Regions from separate parts of the Nitratidesulfovibrio sp. SRB-5 genome, predicted to be linked through region 1. Evidence: riboswitches for the same ligand, from Rfam matches in the RefSeq annotation. Region 1 holds a riboswitch; the other holds the start of a gene.
What was found. A riboswitch is a leader RNA that binds a small molecule or an ion and turns the genes downstream of it on or off. The one in region 1 is predicted to bind cobalamin.
Positions count from the first base shown of each region.

Region 2: another riboswitch for cobalamin. It lies ahead of metE (5-methyltetrahydropteroyltriglutamate--homocysteine S-methyltransferase); the one in region 1 lies ahead of K6142_RS10030 (ribonucleoside triphosphate reductase).

Region 1 covers NZ_JAIOTY010000002.1:600,774-607,828, reverse strand. Annotated here, with positions in the region: gene K6142_RS10045 (L,D-transpeptidase family protein) at 1-1,256, shown strand, start outside; gene K6142_RS10040 (hypothetical protein) at 1,235-2,143, shown strand; gene K6142_RS16725 (hypothetical protein) at 2,606-2,947, opposite strand; gene K6142_RS10030 (ribonucleoside triphosphate reductase) at 3,096-5,210, opposite strand; cobalamin riboswitch at 5,383-5,625, opposite strand; gene K6142_RS10025 (flagellin) at 5,939-6,766, shown strand.
Region 2 covers NZ_JAIOTY010000003.1:248,238-255,292, reverse strand. Annotated here, with positions in the region: gene ilvD (dihydroxy-acid dehydratase) at 1-1,179, shown strand, start outside; cobalamin riboswitch at 1,567-1,794, shown strand; gene metE (5-methyltetrahydropteroyltriglutamate--homocysteine S-methyltransferase) at 1,909-4,251, shown strand; gene K6142_RS15075 (class I SAM-dependent methyltransferase) at 4,576-5,382, shown strand; gene hisS (histidine--tRNA ligase) at 5,692-6,972, shown strand.

The DNA of each region.
Region 1 (7,055 bases):
CCGCTGCCCTGCTGCTTTCCCTTTTCTGTCCCCTGTCCGCCGCCGCCGACGGGTGGCACGCGCGCATCCCCGACGATGCGGGCACGCCGCGCCGACTGGTGGCCGTGGACAAGGAAGACCAGAAGCTGCACATCTACGAGCGCCACAGTCCGCTCAAGCTCGCCGCCAGCTACGTCTGCACCACCGGTCAGGCCACGGGCGACAAGCAGACCGCAGGCGACCTGAAAACCCCCGAAGGCATCTACTTCGTGGTCAACAAGCTGTCCGCCGGGCTGGACATGGAGATGTACGGCGGCATCGCCTACACCCTGAACTACCCCAACCCCGTGGACAAGCTGCGCCGCAAGACCGGCTCCGGCATCTGGATCCACAGCAAGGGGCACGACATCGTCCCGCGCGAGACCAAGGGCTGCATCGCCCTGAACCGGGCCGACATCGACAAGACGGGCAAGCTGTTCGTGCCCGGCACGCCCGTTGCCGTGGCAGGCGACGTAAGCACCGACGCGTCTCCCCCCAAGGAAGACAAGGCCACCGCCCGCAAGCTCGAAGACAAGGTCAAGGGCTGGGCCAAGGCCTGGGGTTCGCGCTCGCCCGCCATGTTCGACTATTACGATGCCGATGCCTACACCGCCGCGCAGGACGAATCGTTCACCGCGTTCCGCAGCCAGAAGGAACGGCTGTTCAAGCAACTGCCGTGGATACAGACCTCCGTTTCCGACGTGCAGGTGATGCAGGGCCCCGGCTACTGGGTGACCTGGTTCAACCAGTACTACCGCGCCCCCAACATGACCACCGAAGGCATCCGCCGCCTGTACTGGCAGCCCGACAAGAAGGGCGAGTACCGCATCGTGGGCATGGAATGGGTGCCCGCCGACGTGGGCATGGAAGCCAACTACCTTGAGACGGTTTCGCCGCAGGTTACCGCCTTTGTGGAAAAATGGCGCAAGGCGTGGGAACGCGGCGACGTGAAGAACTACATCGCCTGCTACGCGGGCGACGCGGAACAGGCGCCGCGCAAGGGCGCCGCGTCCATCCGCCAGCAGAAGCAGGAACTGTGGCGCAAGGCCAAGCCCGCCAAGGTCCAGCTGAAGGGCCTGCGCATAGAGGCCGTGGCTGGCGGCGTACGCGCCGACATGACCCAGGACTACCGTGACGTCACCGGCTACTCCGACCGAGGCGTGAAGACCCTGCTGCTGCGCCAGGACGGCCAGAGCTGGGAAATCGTCAAGGAAGAATGGAGCCCCGCCGCCCGATGATGACCGACGAGAAATACAGCCTGCTGCTCATGCGCGACGACTGCCGCGTGCGTCGCCTGCGCGTGAGCCCCCTGGCCCTGCGGCTGCTCACCATTTCGCTGGTGCTGCTGCCGCTGCTGGCCGCCTTCGGGGTATGGGCAGGCATCTCGTTCTGGCAGGCCAACCGGGCTCTGGTAAGCCAGAACCAGTCCCTGGACCGCGAGCTGAAGGAAGCGCGGGTGGAACTGGAGCGGCTTTCCAACCTGGAAGCACTGCTGCGCAACAGCGACCCCGAGGAACTGCGCGCCCTGCTGGGCAGCGCGGCCCTGGCCTCGCCCCCGGCTCCGGCGCCTGCCGCTCCGGGCGACGCCAACGGGGCGGGCGACGGCGTGGTGGCGGTGACCGGCCAGGCGAATGGCCAAGCCGTTGGACAGACGCCCGGACAGGCCTCGGGCCAGACGCCTGCCGATGCCTCGACCGCCAGCGGCGCTGACGCCCGCGTGCCCGACGCGGCCAGCCAGGCCGTGGCCGCCGCCGTGGCCGACTCCCCCGGCGAAGCGCGCGAGCCCCTCAGCACCGGCGAGGCCCGCGTGGACAACGTGACCGTGCGGCACGCATCGGGCAAGCGGCTGCGCATCAACTTCGACCTGACCAATCCCGACCCCAAGAAGCAGCTGACCGGCCAGGCCGTGCTGTCCGTGCAGGCCGCCAACGGGCGCATCCTGCCCCTGAAGGCGGAACCGGACTCCATCCGCTTCCAGATATCCCGCTTCAAGAAGATGGTGACCTCCGTGCCGCTGCCCGAAGGGCTGGCCCCCACCGACGTGCAGACGCTGGTGGTGGAACTGGAGGCCGAAGGCCGGATCATCTACCGCGAACAATTCCCCGTGCCCGCGCCCGAGAAATAGCCCGCCGCTAAACAGCCTGCCGGGGCGGCTCCTGCCGCACCCGCATGCCCTGTGCCCCATGGCGCATTTACTGCCCCCAGATGCCTGTCGGCCGCCCACGGCGGCCGTTTGCATTTCCGGGCCGTGCCCCCGATTGCCTTCCCCACGCGCAGCCACGCACCGTTCCAACGCCCTGACAGTAGCTGCCTGGCCCGCCTGGGCCCGACTGGGCCGGACCGGACCATCGAACTGCCCGGGGTGCCCGGACGGCGTGTACGGCGTGGGCGTTCTGTGCCCGGCAGAAGCTGGCAGTCCCTGCCCATGCGTGCAACCGCACATTGCGGGGGCACGCCGCCGCCTACCCGTCGCCGGACGCAAGACCGCCCGGCACGCGCTGGGCATGCCGGGCGGTCGGCTCTTCATCCCATGGGCGCCCGATGGCGACATGGGGGTGACGACAACGCGCGCTGCTGGTCCGCGGGATTACTCCCGCAGGGGGGCATCCCCGCCATCCGGACCCACCAGGGGCTGCCGGGTGTCGGGTTCGGCATCGCGATCACGGGTTCCCGGCCCGCCATGCCCGTTGCCGTTGCGTCCATCGGCGGGACGCACCGCGTCCAGCACCTCACGCACCGAATCCAGGGCCTGACCGCGTTCCTGGGCTAGGCGCTGCCACTTCTTCTTTTCCTTCTTCAGCGCCTCCACGGTCTGCAACAGGTCGCGCACGGTGTGCGCCGGGTAGCCCGGCGTGGCGTGCGCGCCCCGGCGCAGTTCCTCGTCGTTGCGCTGGCGGATGGCTTCGAGCTGGGTGGCGTTCAGGATCACGGGGTCACGGGTGGAACCGTGGGCGGTTCCGGGTTCGGGTCCATGGTTCGGGGCAGGGTTCGGATCAGGACATGACCGGATAGTATCGGGCAGGACGCCGCGCGGCTCCCGCACTAAGGGAACACCGCGCGGCGCCGGTCATTTCATGCTAGTCGGCTACGGCAGGCTCCGGCAGCTTCAGGTCCACCTCTGTCGCGGGCGCACCGCAATCGCAGAACGAACCCATGCCGTATTCCACGCGTTCCCTGTATTCCTGCTGCTTGCCAAGGTTCCAGCGGCTGACCGGGCGGTAGTAGCCCACCACGCGGGTGTACACTTCCGCCTCTTCGCCGCATTCCGGGCAGTTCATGTGCTCGCCGCGCAGGTAACCGTGGCTCTGGCACACCGAGAAGGTGGGCGTGACCGAGATGTACGGAATGCGCGTCTTCTGCATGGCCTTCAGCAGGTAGTTCTTTACCGAGGCCTCGTCGGGCGCGGCCTCGCCAAGGAAGGAGTGGAACACCGTGCCGCCGTTGTACAGGGTCTGCAACTCGTTCTGGTGCTCCAGCGCGGCGAACACGTCTTCGGTGAAGCCCACGGGCAGCAGGGTGGAGTTGGTGTAGTACGGCGTGTCGCCGCCCGAAGTCGCAATGTCTTCGTACAGGGCGCGGTCGATGCGCGCAAGGCGGTAGCAGGTGCCTTCGCCGGGCGTGGCTTCAAGGTTGTACATGTGCCCGGTTTCTTCCTGAAAACGCACGGTCAGTTCGCGCAGGTGGTGCAGCACGCGCTTCATCAGGCGCAGCCCGGCTTCCGTCTCGATGCCCTTGCCCAAAAGGTTCAGGCAGGCCTCGTGCCCGCCGATGAGCCCGATGGTGGAGAAGTGGCCCGCGTAGCCGTTCTTGAGGTAGCGGCGCGAGAACGGGAACATGCCCGCGTCCAGCATCTGGGTGCACAGCTTGCGCTTGTATTCCAAGGCGTCGCGGGCCATTTCCGCGTACTCGGTGATCATGTCGAGGAAGTCTTCCTCGCCCTGGGCCAGGTACGCGAACTTGGGCAGGTTCAGGGTGACCACGCCGATGGAGCCGGTAAGGTCGCCCGAGCCGAACAGGCCGCCGGTGCGCTTGCGGATTTCGCGCAGGTCCATCTGCAGGCGGCAGCACATGGATCGCACGTCTTCGGGGTTGAGGTCCGAATTGATGAAGTTCTGGAAATAGGGCGCGCCGTACTTGGCCGTCATGCGCAGCAGCAGCTTGCCGGTGTCTGTATCCCACGGAAAGTCGGGGGTGACGTTGTAGGTGGGGATGGGGAAGGAGAAGATGCGCCCGTCGGCGTCGCCTTCCAGCATCACCTCTATGAACGCCCGGTTGAACATGTCCATCTCTGCGGCGTAGTCGCCGTAGGTGGAATCCTGAAACTCGCCGCCGATGATTACCGGTTCATTGGCGATGTGCCTGGGCGGGGCCATGTCCAGGGTAAAGTTGGTGAACGGGCTCTGCCCGCCCCAGCGCGAGGTGGTGTTCAGGTTGTACACCAGCTTCTGCACGCCCTGCTTGACCTCGTCGTAGGTCAGCTTGTCGTGGCGGATGAACGGGGCAAGATAGGTGTCGATGTTGTTGAACGCCTGCGCGCCCGCCCATTCGTTTTGCAGCGTACCCAGAAAGTTGACGATCTGCCCGCAGGCCGCGTCGAAGTGGCGCGCCGGGGACGCGCAGCAGCGGCCCTTCAGGTTGAAGCCTTCCAGCAGAAGGTCGCGCAGGCTCCAGCCCGCGCAGTACCCGGCCAGGCCGAAGGACAGGTCGTGGATGTGGAAATAGCCGTGGGTGTGGGCCAGGCGGATTTCCTCGGGATACTTTTCCAGCACGTAGCGCGCCTGGACAGACCCCGCCATGTGCAGGATGAGCCCCTGGAACGAATGCCCCATGTTGGAGTTTTCGTTGACGCGCCAGTCGGACCTGTCGAGATAGCTTTCGATCATCCGGGCCACGTCGAGGTAGGCCTCGTTCTGGCTGCGCATTTCGCGGCGCTTTTCACGGTAGATGATGTACCGTTCGGCCACGGCGTACAGGCGGGCTTCCATCAGCACGCGCTGGACAAGGTCCTGCACCTGCTCCTGCTCGGGCATGTCCACGCCGTCGAGCTTGGCTTCCACCCGCTGCGCCAGACGCTTGCCCAGCAGGGGATCCTTGATGCCGCTGGCTTTCAGGGCCTTGTTGATGGCGTGACCCACCCGGTCCACGGACCAGGTTTCCACGCGGCCGTCGCGCTTGCGAATATGTTGGGGCATGGGCAATGGCTCCCGGACGGCGGGCCGACGGAATTCCGCACGCCAAAGGCGCACGGCGGCGGGCCGCCCGTGGTAGGGCGCGTCGCGGGGGGACGTCGGTAACGTCCCCCGGCGCGCTGCGTGTTCCGTGAATCTTCTTGAGTCCGATGCGGGCATCCGCGTGCCCGTGGCGGCAAGAAGCGCTCCGGCCAGGTTTTCTGGCTTTCCCCCGTCCGGCCCGCCTTCCCGGCGCGGGCGGAACCCGGTGCCAGTGGCGCTGCGGCGGCGGGGCGAAGCGCAAGCTTCGTTCCCGGGCCGGGGCGGACGTTGCGCGCGGTTGCGCGCGGGGATCACAGCGGCGGGACCGCTCCGGTGTCGCACCGGATTCCCTTTGCCGGAGATCCTTGGAAATCTTCGTGGCTGTTTTTCGTGGGAACGGCGTGGCCGTACGGCACACGTCGTCAATGCCCCCAGCATGTAGCAAAACGGGGTGCCGGGTTCAACCGGCAAGGTCACCTCCGTTCGCCCCCAATGGCCCCGACGTGCCCCCCAGCCCTTGCGGCCCTAGGCGGAAAAAAAGCGGCCCGTCCTGCCTGCCACCCTGCCCGCCCCGGCCCGCTCCCCCCCGCCCGCACGAAAGTGCGCCCCCGCACGAAACGGCAACCAGTGAGCCGGCATCCCTAAAGCTTGCGAAAAAATGGCCGATACGCTCCATGAGGCGTGGTGTGTTCATCCGCCGGGGAGCGCGCGTGACCGACAAGTCGCTGAACACCATGCTGGTGGAATATTCGCTGCAACTGTTGCAGCAGGACATGCTGACCAATTCGCTGTTCATGGGCGGGTCCGTCGGCAAGTCGCTGCGCGACATGCTGCTGACCGAAAGCCAGTCGCGCAAGGTCACGGACCCCACCGCCGCCGCGCTTACCGGCAGACTGCGGGCCGATGCGTCCATGCTGCGCCAGGCTTCGAACAACGTGTCCGAGGCCAAGTCCATCATGGATCTGGCCAACACGGGGGTCACCTCGCTGAAGACCGCGCTCACCCGCATGAAGGACCTGGCCAACGGCGTGGCCACCGGCACCATGACCTATGCATCGGTGCAGGCGGAGTACAATTCGCTGGCCTCGCAGATCACCCAGACCGTGGCCTCCACCTCGTACAACGGCATAGCCCTGCTGGACGGTTCCGTATGGGCCTCCGACGACCGGGTCACCGTGTCCGGCAGTTCCGGCAGCCTGGAAATCCAGTCCGGGACCAGCAGCTTCGATCTGGCCCTCACCGACTTCTCCTCCTACAAGAACGCCTTCACCAGCACCCAGATCAATACCGTGGCCAAGGCCGCCGCCATGGTCACCACCCTCTCCGGCTACATCACCACCGTTGGCGCCGCGGCCACCAACTACGCGGCGCGCTCCACCCTGCTGGACAGCCAGGCGTCCTCGCTGGCCTCGCAGGCGGACATCATGGACACCGCCGCCCAGACCCGCGCCAAGGCCAACGAGAACCGATCGCTGGAAGAACTGGTGCTGGACCTGCTGCTGCGCGAAACCGGCACCATCACCGACGAAGAGGCCTGAGCCGCTCCGACCGTCACGCCAGCCGCATCAGCCGCACCAGTCAGCCCGATCTCGCCCCGTTTCGACCAGGTCCGGTCAATTTCGATCGATTCCGACCTGTTCCGACCTGTTCCGACCGGCACGATCTTCACACCCGGCACGCCTGACGCCACCTCCCCCACGCCTTCCGGCATGCGCTGCCCCACCCCCGCTAGCATGCCGCTCTTGCCCGCAATACGGCGACCAATGCCGCCGCGCGCAACAGCCCGCCACGATCCATGAATTTCCATGGCGCGACGGGCACGCCAGC
Region 2 (7,055 bases), on a different contig from region 1:
GTGGGCCGCGTGCAGCGCGGCGACATGACCATGGCCGAACTGGACGAGATGACCGAAACGGCCTGCCCGGGCTGCGGTTCGTGCGCGGGCATGTTCACGGCCAACACCATGAACTGCATGGCCGAAACCATGGGCCTTGCCCTGCCCGGCAACGGCACCATCCCGGCGGTGACGGCGGCGCGCGTGCGCCTGGCCAAGCACGCGGGCATGAAGGTGATGGAACTGCTGGAAAAGAACATCACCCCGCGCTCCATCGTCACCCCGCGCGCCGTGGCCAACGCCGTGGCCGTGGACATGGCGCTCGGCGGCTCCACCAACACCGTGCTGCACCTGCCCGCCGTGTTCGGCGAGGCCGGGCTGGACCTGACGCTGGACATCTTCGACGAGGTCAGCCGCAAGACCCCCAACCTGTGCAAGCTCTCACCAGCCGGGCACCACCACATCCAGGACCTGCACGCCGCAGGGGGCATTCCGGCGGTGATGGCGGAACTGACCAGGAAGGGGCTGGTGGACACCTCGGTCATGACCGTCACCGGCAAGACCCTGGCCGAAAACCTGGCCGAGCTGAACGCGCGCGTGCTCAATCCGGACGTAATACGTTCTGTAGACGTTCCGTATTCGGCGCAGGGTGGCATCGCCATCCTGAAGGGTTCGCTGGCCCCGCAGGGCGCGGTGGTCAAGCAGTCCGCCGTGGCACCGGAAATGATGGTGCGCGAGGCCGTGGCCCGCGTCTTCGATTCCGAGGGCGAGGCGCATGCCGCCATCATGGGCGGCAAGATCAACAAGGGCGACGCCATCATCATTCGCTACGAAGGCCCGCGCGGCGGCCCCGGCATGCGCGAGATGCTGTCGCCCACCGCCGCCATCGCGGGCATGGGCCTGGGCGCGGACGTGGCCCTGATCACCGATGGCCGCTTCAGCGGCGGCACGCGCGGCGCGGCCATCGGCCACGTTTCGCCGGAAGCCGCCGATGGCGGCAACATCGGGCTGGTCAGGGAAGGCGACCACATCCTCATCGACATTCCGGCCCGCAGGCTGGACCTGCTGGTGGACGAGGCGGAACTGGCCGCCCGGCGCGAGACCTTCGTGCCGCTGGAAAAGCCGGTCACCTCGCCCCTGCTGCGCCGCTATGCCCGTCAGGTGACCAGCGCGGCCACCGGGGCCATGTACCGCAAGTAGCCTGCCGTAGCAGCCTGAATGCTTGCGGGGGAGGGACCCTTTTGAAAAAGGGTCTCCTCCCCCGCCCCCCCCCACCCCCCAAAACTTTTATTTGTATTCCCTCGCATTACGAAGCCCCCTCAATGGGGTTCCAAAGCGTGGTAGCGAACCTTCAAAAACGAACTCTTCCAGTCGTCTGTTAATTCGTCCTCGCCCCACACGGCTTTCATTGACGGCCCGTCGCACCACCCGGTGCGGCGGGCCGTTCTGCGTGGCGGCAGTGGGTGGGCTTTCGGCAAAATGCCCGCTCCCGCGCTTGACACTCAATCACTATATCAGTATTTGCTGATTTAGTGATGTTATCATCCCCGAGCAACGCAGACCGCTGCATGCTCGGACGTGGAAGGGAAACGGAAACCGGTGCGAATCCGGTACAGGCGCGCTGCCGTGTTCGGGCATGCCGCCCGCATCCACCGCCACCGCATCCGGCGCTCCCCTGCCCGCACGGGCAACGGGCTGCCGGACGCGGCACACGGGAAGGATGCGGGCCACGGCTTCGGACCACGCGAGGCCCCTCGCAAGGGTATTCGCGTGGCCACGAAGCCTCTCACCCACCGCCCGTCAGTCGGAAGACGTCCCCTCCGCACCGCCCAAGGCCGCGCGAACCGGACCCCGGCATGCGCCCGCCCGTTGCACGGGCGCGCGCTCGCGAATCGCTCTCACCTGTCTTCACGCATTCCGGAGGTGGCAATGCGTACCCACACCCTTGGTTTTCCGCGCATCGGCGGCAACCGTGAACTGAAAAAGGCCGTCGAGGACTACTGGAAAGGCGCCGCCACGCGGCAGCAACTGGAGGACGCCGCGCGCGCCATCCGCCTGCGCAACTGGACCCTCCAGCGCGAGGCGGGCATCGACGTGGTGCCCGTGGGCGACTTCGCCCTGTACGACCACATCCTGGACGCCGCCCTGCTGCTGGGCGTCATCCCCCCGCGCTTCCGCAACGGCGATGCTCCGCGCGACATAGACCTGATGTTCCGCATGGCGCGCGGCCAGGGCGGCGACCAGCCCGTGGCCCCGCTGGAAATGACCAAGTGGTTCGACACCAACTACCACTACCTGGTCCCGGAACTGGACGCGGCCACCACCTTCGCGCCTGACGCCGCCCCCCTGCTGGCCCGGATCGACGAGGCGCTGGCGGCGGGTTTCACCCCCAAGGCGGTGCTGCCCGGCCCCATGACCTTCCTGTGGCTGTCCAAACGCGTGGATGGCGGCACCCGCTGGTCGCTGCTGCCCGCCCTGCTCGACGCCTACGGCGCGCTGCTGCGCGACGTGGCCGCCCGCTGCCCGCTGATCCAGCTGGACGAGCCCATTCTTTCGCTGGACCTCGCCGACGACATCCGCTCGCGCTTCGTGCCCGCCTACGCCCGGCTGCGCGTGGCCGTACCGGACGCCACCCTGCTGCTGGCCAGCTACTTCGCCCCGGTGGGCGACAACCTGGCAACGGCACTGTCCCTCCCTGTGGACGTGCTGCATCTGGACCTGGTGCGCGGCCCGGAAGACCTGGCCCCGGCGCTGGACATCCTGACCCGCGCTGCCGCACGGCAGCCCGCCGATACCGGCCTGCCACAATCCGTGTCGCAATCCGGCATTGCGCTTTCCCTTGGCGTCATCAATGGCCGCAACGTGTGGCGCGTGGACGCGGACAAGGCCGCCGCGCCGGTGCGCGCCGCCGTGGCCGCCCTTGGCCCGGACCGGGTGTGGGTGGCCCCCTCCTGCTCGCTGCTGCACAGCCCCGTGGACCTCGACGCGGAAACCGGGCTGGACCCGGAAGTGGCGCAGTGGCTGGCCTTTGCCAGACAGAAGTGCGCAGAGGTGCGCCTGGTGGCCGACATGTGCGACCTGAATGGCCGCGCCGACGCGCCGGAAACCGCCGCCGCCCTGGCCCGCAACCGGGCCGCGCTGGCCGCGCGCGCCGCAAGCCCGGTCATCCACGACCCCGCCGTTGCGGTCCGCGCAGGCACCGTCACCCCGGAAATGGGCTGGCGCGCCACGCCCTACACCGCCCGCATCGCTGCCCAGCGCGCCGCGTTGCGCCTGCCCGTGCTGCCCACCACCACCATCGGCTCGTTCCCCCAGACCGCCGACATCCGCGCCCAGCGCCGCAAGCTGCGCACCGGCCAGATCACCGAGGCCCAGTACGACACCGCCATGCGCGAGGCCATCGCCACCGCCATCCGCGAGCAGGAGGCCCTTGGGCTGGACGTGCTGGTGCACGGCGAGCCGGAGCGCAACGACATGGTGGAGTACTTTGGCGAGCAGTTACGCGGGTTCTGCATCACCGCCAACGGCTGGGTGCAGAGCTACGGCACCCGCTGCGTCAAGCCGCCCCTGCTCTACGGCGACGTCTCGCGCCCCGGCCCCATGACCGTGCGCTGGATCACCCATGCCCAGGCGCTGACCCAAAAGCCGGTCAAAGGCATGCTCACCGGCCCGGTCACCATCGCCTGCTGGAGTTTTGTCCGTGATGACGTGCCCCGGCCCGTGGTCTTCCGCCAGCTTGCCCTGGCCATCCGCGACGAGGTGGCCGACCTTGAGGCCGCGGGCATCGGCGTCATCCAGATCGACGAGCCCGCCCTGCGCGAGGGCCTGCCCCTGCGCCGCGCCGCCCATGCCGCCTACCTCGACGCCGCCGTGGGCGCGTTCCGCCTGGCCTCGTCCGGCGTGCGGGACGCCACCCAGATTCATACCCACATGTGCTACTGCGACTTCCACGACATCATCGACCACGTGGCCGCCCTGGACGCCGACGTCATCAGCCTGGAAGCCAGCCGCAGCCGCATGGAGCTGCTGGAGGTCTTCGCCACCCACGCCTACCCCAACGAGGTCGGCCCCGGCGTGTACGACATCCACAGCCCGCGCGTGCCCTCCATCGACGAAATGGAAACCCTGCTCCGCGCCGCCACCCGCGTCCTGCCCCTGGACCGCCTGTGGGCCAACCCCGACTGCGGCCTGAAAACCCGCGACTGGCCCGAAACCCGCGCCAGCCTCGCCCACCTCGTGGCAGCTGCCGCACGGGTGCGCGAAGGGGTGTAGCCAGAAGAAGGACTTGAAAGAATGACCGGGGAGGGGACCCTTTAAAAAGGGTCCCCTCCCCGGACCCCTCCCCCCTAAACTTTTTAGTTAGGGTAGGCTCCGCAATGCGTAACCGCAGTATCCCAAGCCCTTCCCCTGCGATGCCCCCCAATTGAAACGTTTTGTGGGAAGGGGTGGGTTTCCCCGCCCCCGGTTTCTCCTTCCTTTCCCCCATGATCCACCTCCCCATCTTCCCCCACGTCCCTCCGCCCCACACCCTTTTCGCGCGGGTGGTCTTGGCGTATGCTGCGCGCAAACCGGATGCCGGAAGCAATGGGGAGGCGCATGAATCAGCGGTGGGATGCGGACACGGTGCGGGGCTACATGCAGTGGCTGGAGACGCCCCGGGGGGCGTTTGCGGTGCGGCACGAGCAGCGGCTGCTGCACCACATGGTGTCTGGCTGGCCACGGCGCGGGCACACCCTGCTGGAGGTGGGCTGCGGTCCGGGGGTATTTCTGGAATCGTTCTGGGGCGCGGGGTTCGACGTCACGGGGCTGGACAGCAGCGAGGCCATGCTGGAGGCCGCGCGCGAGCGCATGCACTGCCGGGCGGACTTTCACCTTGGCGTGGCCGACCACCTGCCCTTTGATGACGACGCCTTTGACTACGTGGCCCTGCTGACCTGCCTGGAATTCGTGCCCGACCCGGCGGCGGCGCTGGCGGAAGCGTTCCGGGTGGCTTCACGCGGGGTGCTGGTGGCCTTCCTGAACCGTATTTCGCCCTACTACCCCACCCACGGGGTGCCCATGCCGGGGCTGCGCGGTTCCTTGCTGCGGCAGGCGCGCTGGTTCAGCGTGCCCTCCATGTACGGGCTGGTGCGCGGCACGGGGGTGTCCTGCTCCGTCACCATGCGCTCGGTGCTGCACGGCCCGGCCTGCACCTGGCGAGAATCGCGGCTGTTCGAGATGCTGAACGGCTGGATCAGCCTTTCGCCGTTCGGGGCGTACGTGGCCATGCGCATGGACTTTGGCCGCCGCATGCCGGTCACCCCGCTGATGCTGCGCACGGGCAAGGCCGCCGTGTCGCGCATGGCGCCCGGACGTCAGGCCGCCACGGACGGCTTTTCCTGCCGCAGAAAGCACGAGGAGTAGCCGGACTGCCCGCATCGGGCCCATATCCGGACCAAACTTGCGCCAAGCATGGGCCATAAAGGGTCCAATCCGAGTCAATCCGCTCCATTCCAGGCCATTCCCGGCCCATGCCGCGCCGCCTTCTGCCCGCCCGGGCCGTTCAGGCCTGCCCTAGTGCCTCGGCCTGCCGGGGCCATTCCGCGCGCGTGATATTCGACGATTTTGACAATACCCGCCCATTGGACTATCCATGGCTGTTTCCGCACCGGCGGGGCGCGGCGTGCCGTGCGCATGCCCCCTGCCGCGCAAGCCTGCATCCGGAAGCGAGCCATGAGCACCAACAATTCCGACAAGACCGCACAAAAGGTTACGAGCGACAAGGTGAGCACCATCAAGGGGTTCGCCGACATGTTCAGCCCCGACAGCGACGTGTTCACCTTCATGGAGAACACCGCGCGCGAGGTGTTTGGCCGCTACGGCTACGCCGAACTGCGCACCCCGCTGCTGGAACGCACCGAACTGTTCTGCCGCTCCATCGGCACCGAGACCGACGTGGTGCAGAAGGAAATGTACACCTTCCCCGACCGCAAGGGCCGTTCGCTGACCCTGCGCCCGGAAGCCACGGCGGGCGTCATGCGCGCGTTCATCGATGCGGGCCGCCACGCGCAGGAGCCGGTCTCCAAGCTGTTCACCACCGGCCCCATGTTCCGCTACGAGCGCCCGCAGAAGGGCCGCATGCGCCAGTTCCACCAGATCAACTGCGAATGCCTTGGCCCGCAGGAACCGCAGGCCGACGCCGAACTGGTGCTGATGCTCATGACCTTCCTGCGCGAACTGGGGCTGACCGACCTTTCGTTGCAGGTGAACTCGCTGGGCTGCCGCGAATGCCGCCCGGTGTACCGGGCCGCGCTGCGCGACTTTCTGGATTCCATCGACCGCGAATCGCTGTGCGAGGACTGCCGTCGCCGCATCGACACCAACCCGTTGCGGGTGCTGGACTGCAAGGTGCCCACCTGCCGCGAGCTGACCGCCGAGGCCCCGCGCATCATCGACCACAACTGCCCGGAATGCCGCAGCCACTTCGACACGGTGCTGCGCGTGTTCGACGCCGCGCAGTTGCCCTACGTGCTCACCCCGCGCCTGGTGCGCGGGCTGGACTACTACAACCGCACCACCTTCGAGGTGGTGTCCGGCTCCATCGGCGCGCAGTCGTCGGTGGCGGGCGGCGGGCGGTATGACGGCCTGGTGGCGCAACTGGGCGGCCCCGACGTGCCCGGCGTGGGCTTTGCCTGCGGCATGGAACGCCTGGCCCTGATGATGCCCGCGCTGGAAAAGAAGCGGCCCGATTTCTACATCGCCGTGCTGGACCCGGCTGCGGCGGACGCGGCCATGCTGCTTGCGCAGGAACTGCGCGCGGCGGGCAAGGCGGGCGAGGTGTCCTTTGCCGCGCGCGGCATCAAGGGCCAGATGCGCCAGGCCGGACGCACCGGCGCGCGCTGCACCCTGCTGCTGGGCGGCGACGAGATGGCCAACGGCACCGTGGTCATCAAGGACATGGACAGCGGCGAGCAGCGCAGCGTGCCGCAGGGCGAGGCCGTGGCAGCCGTATAGGGCTGTCCAAATCGGCCTTTCGCCCGGTGGCGTCGTCAAACGGCGCCTGCCAAAGGACGAAACCCTGCTCTGAAAACAGTCCT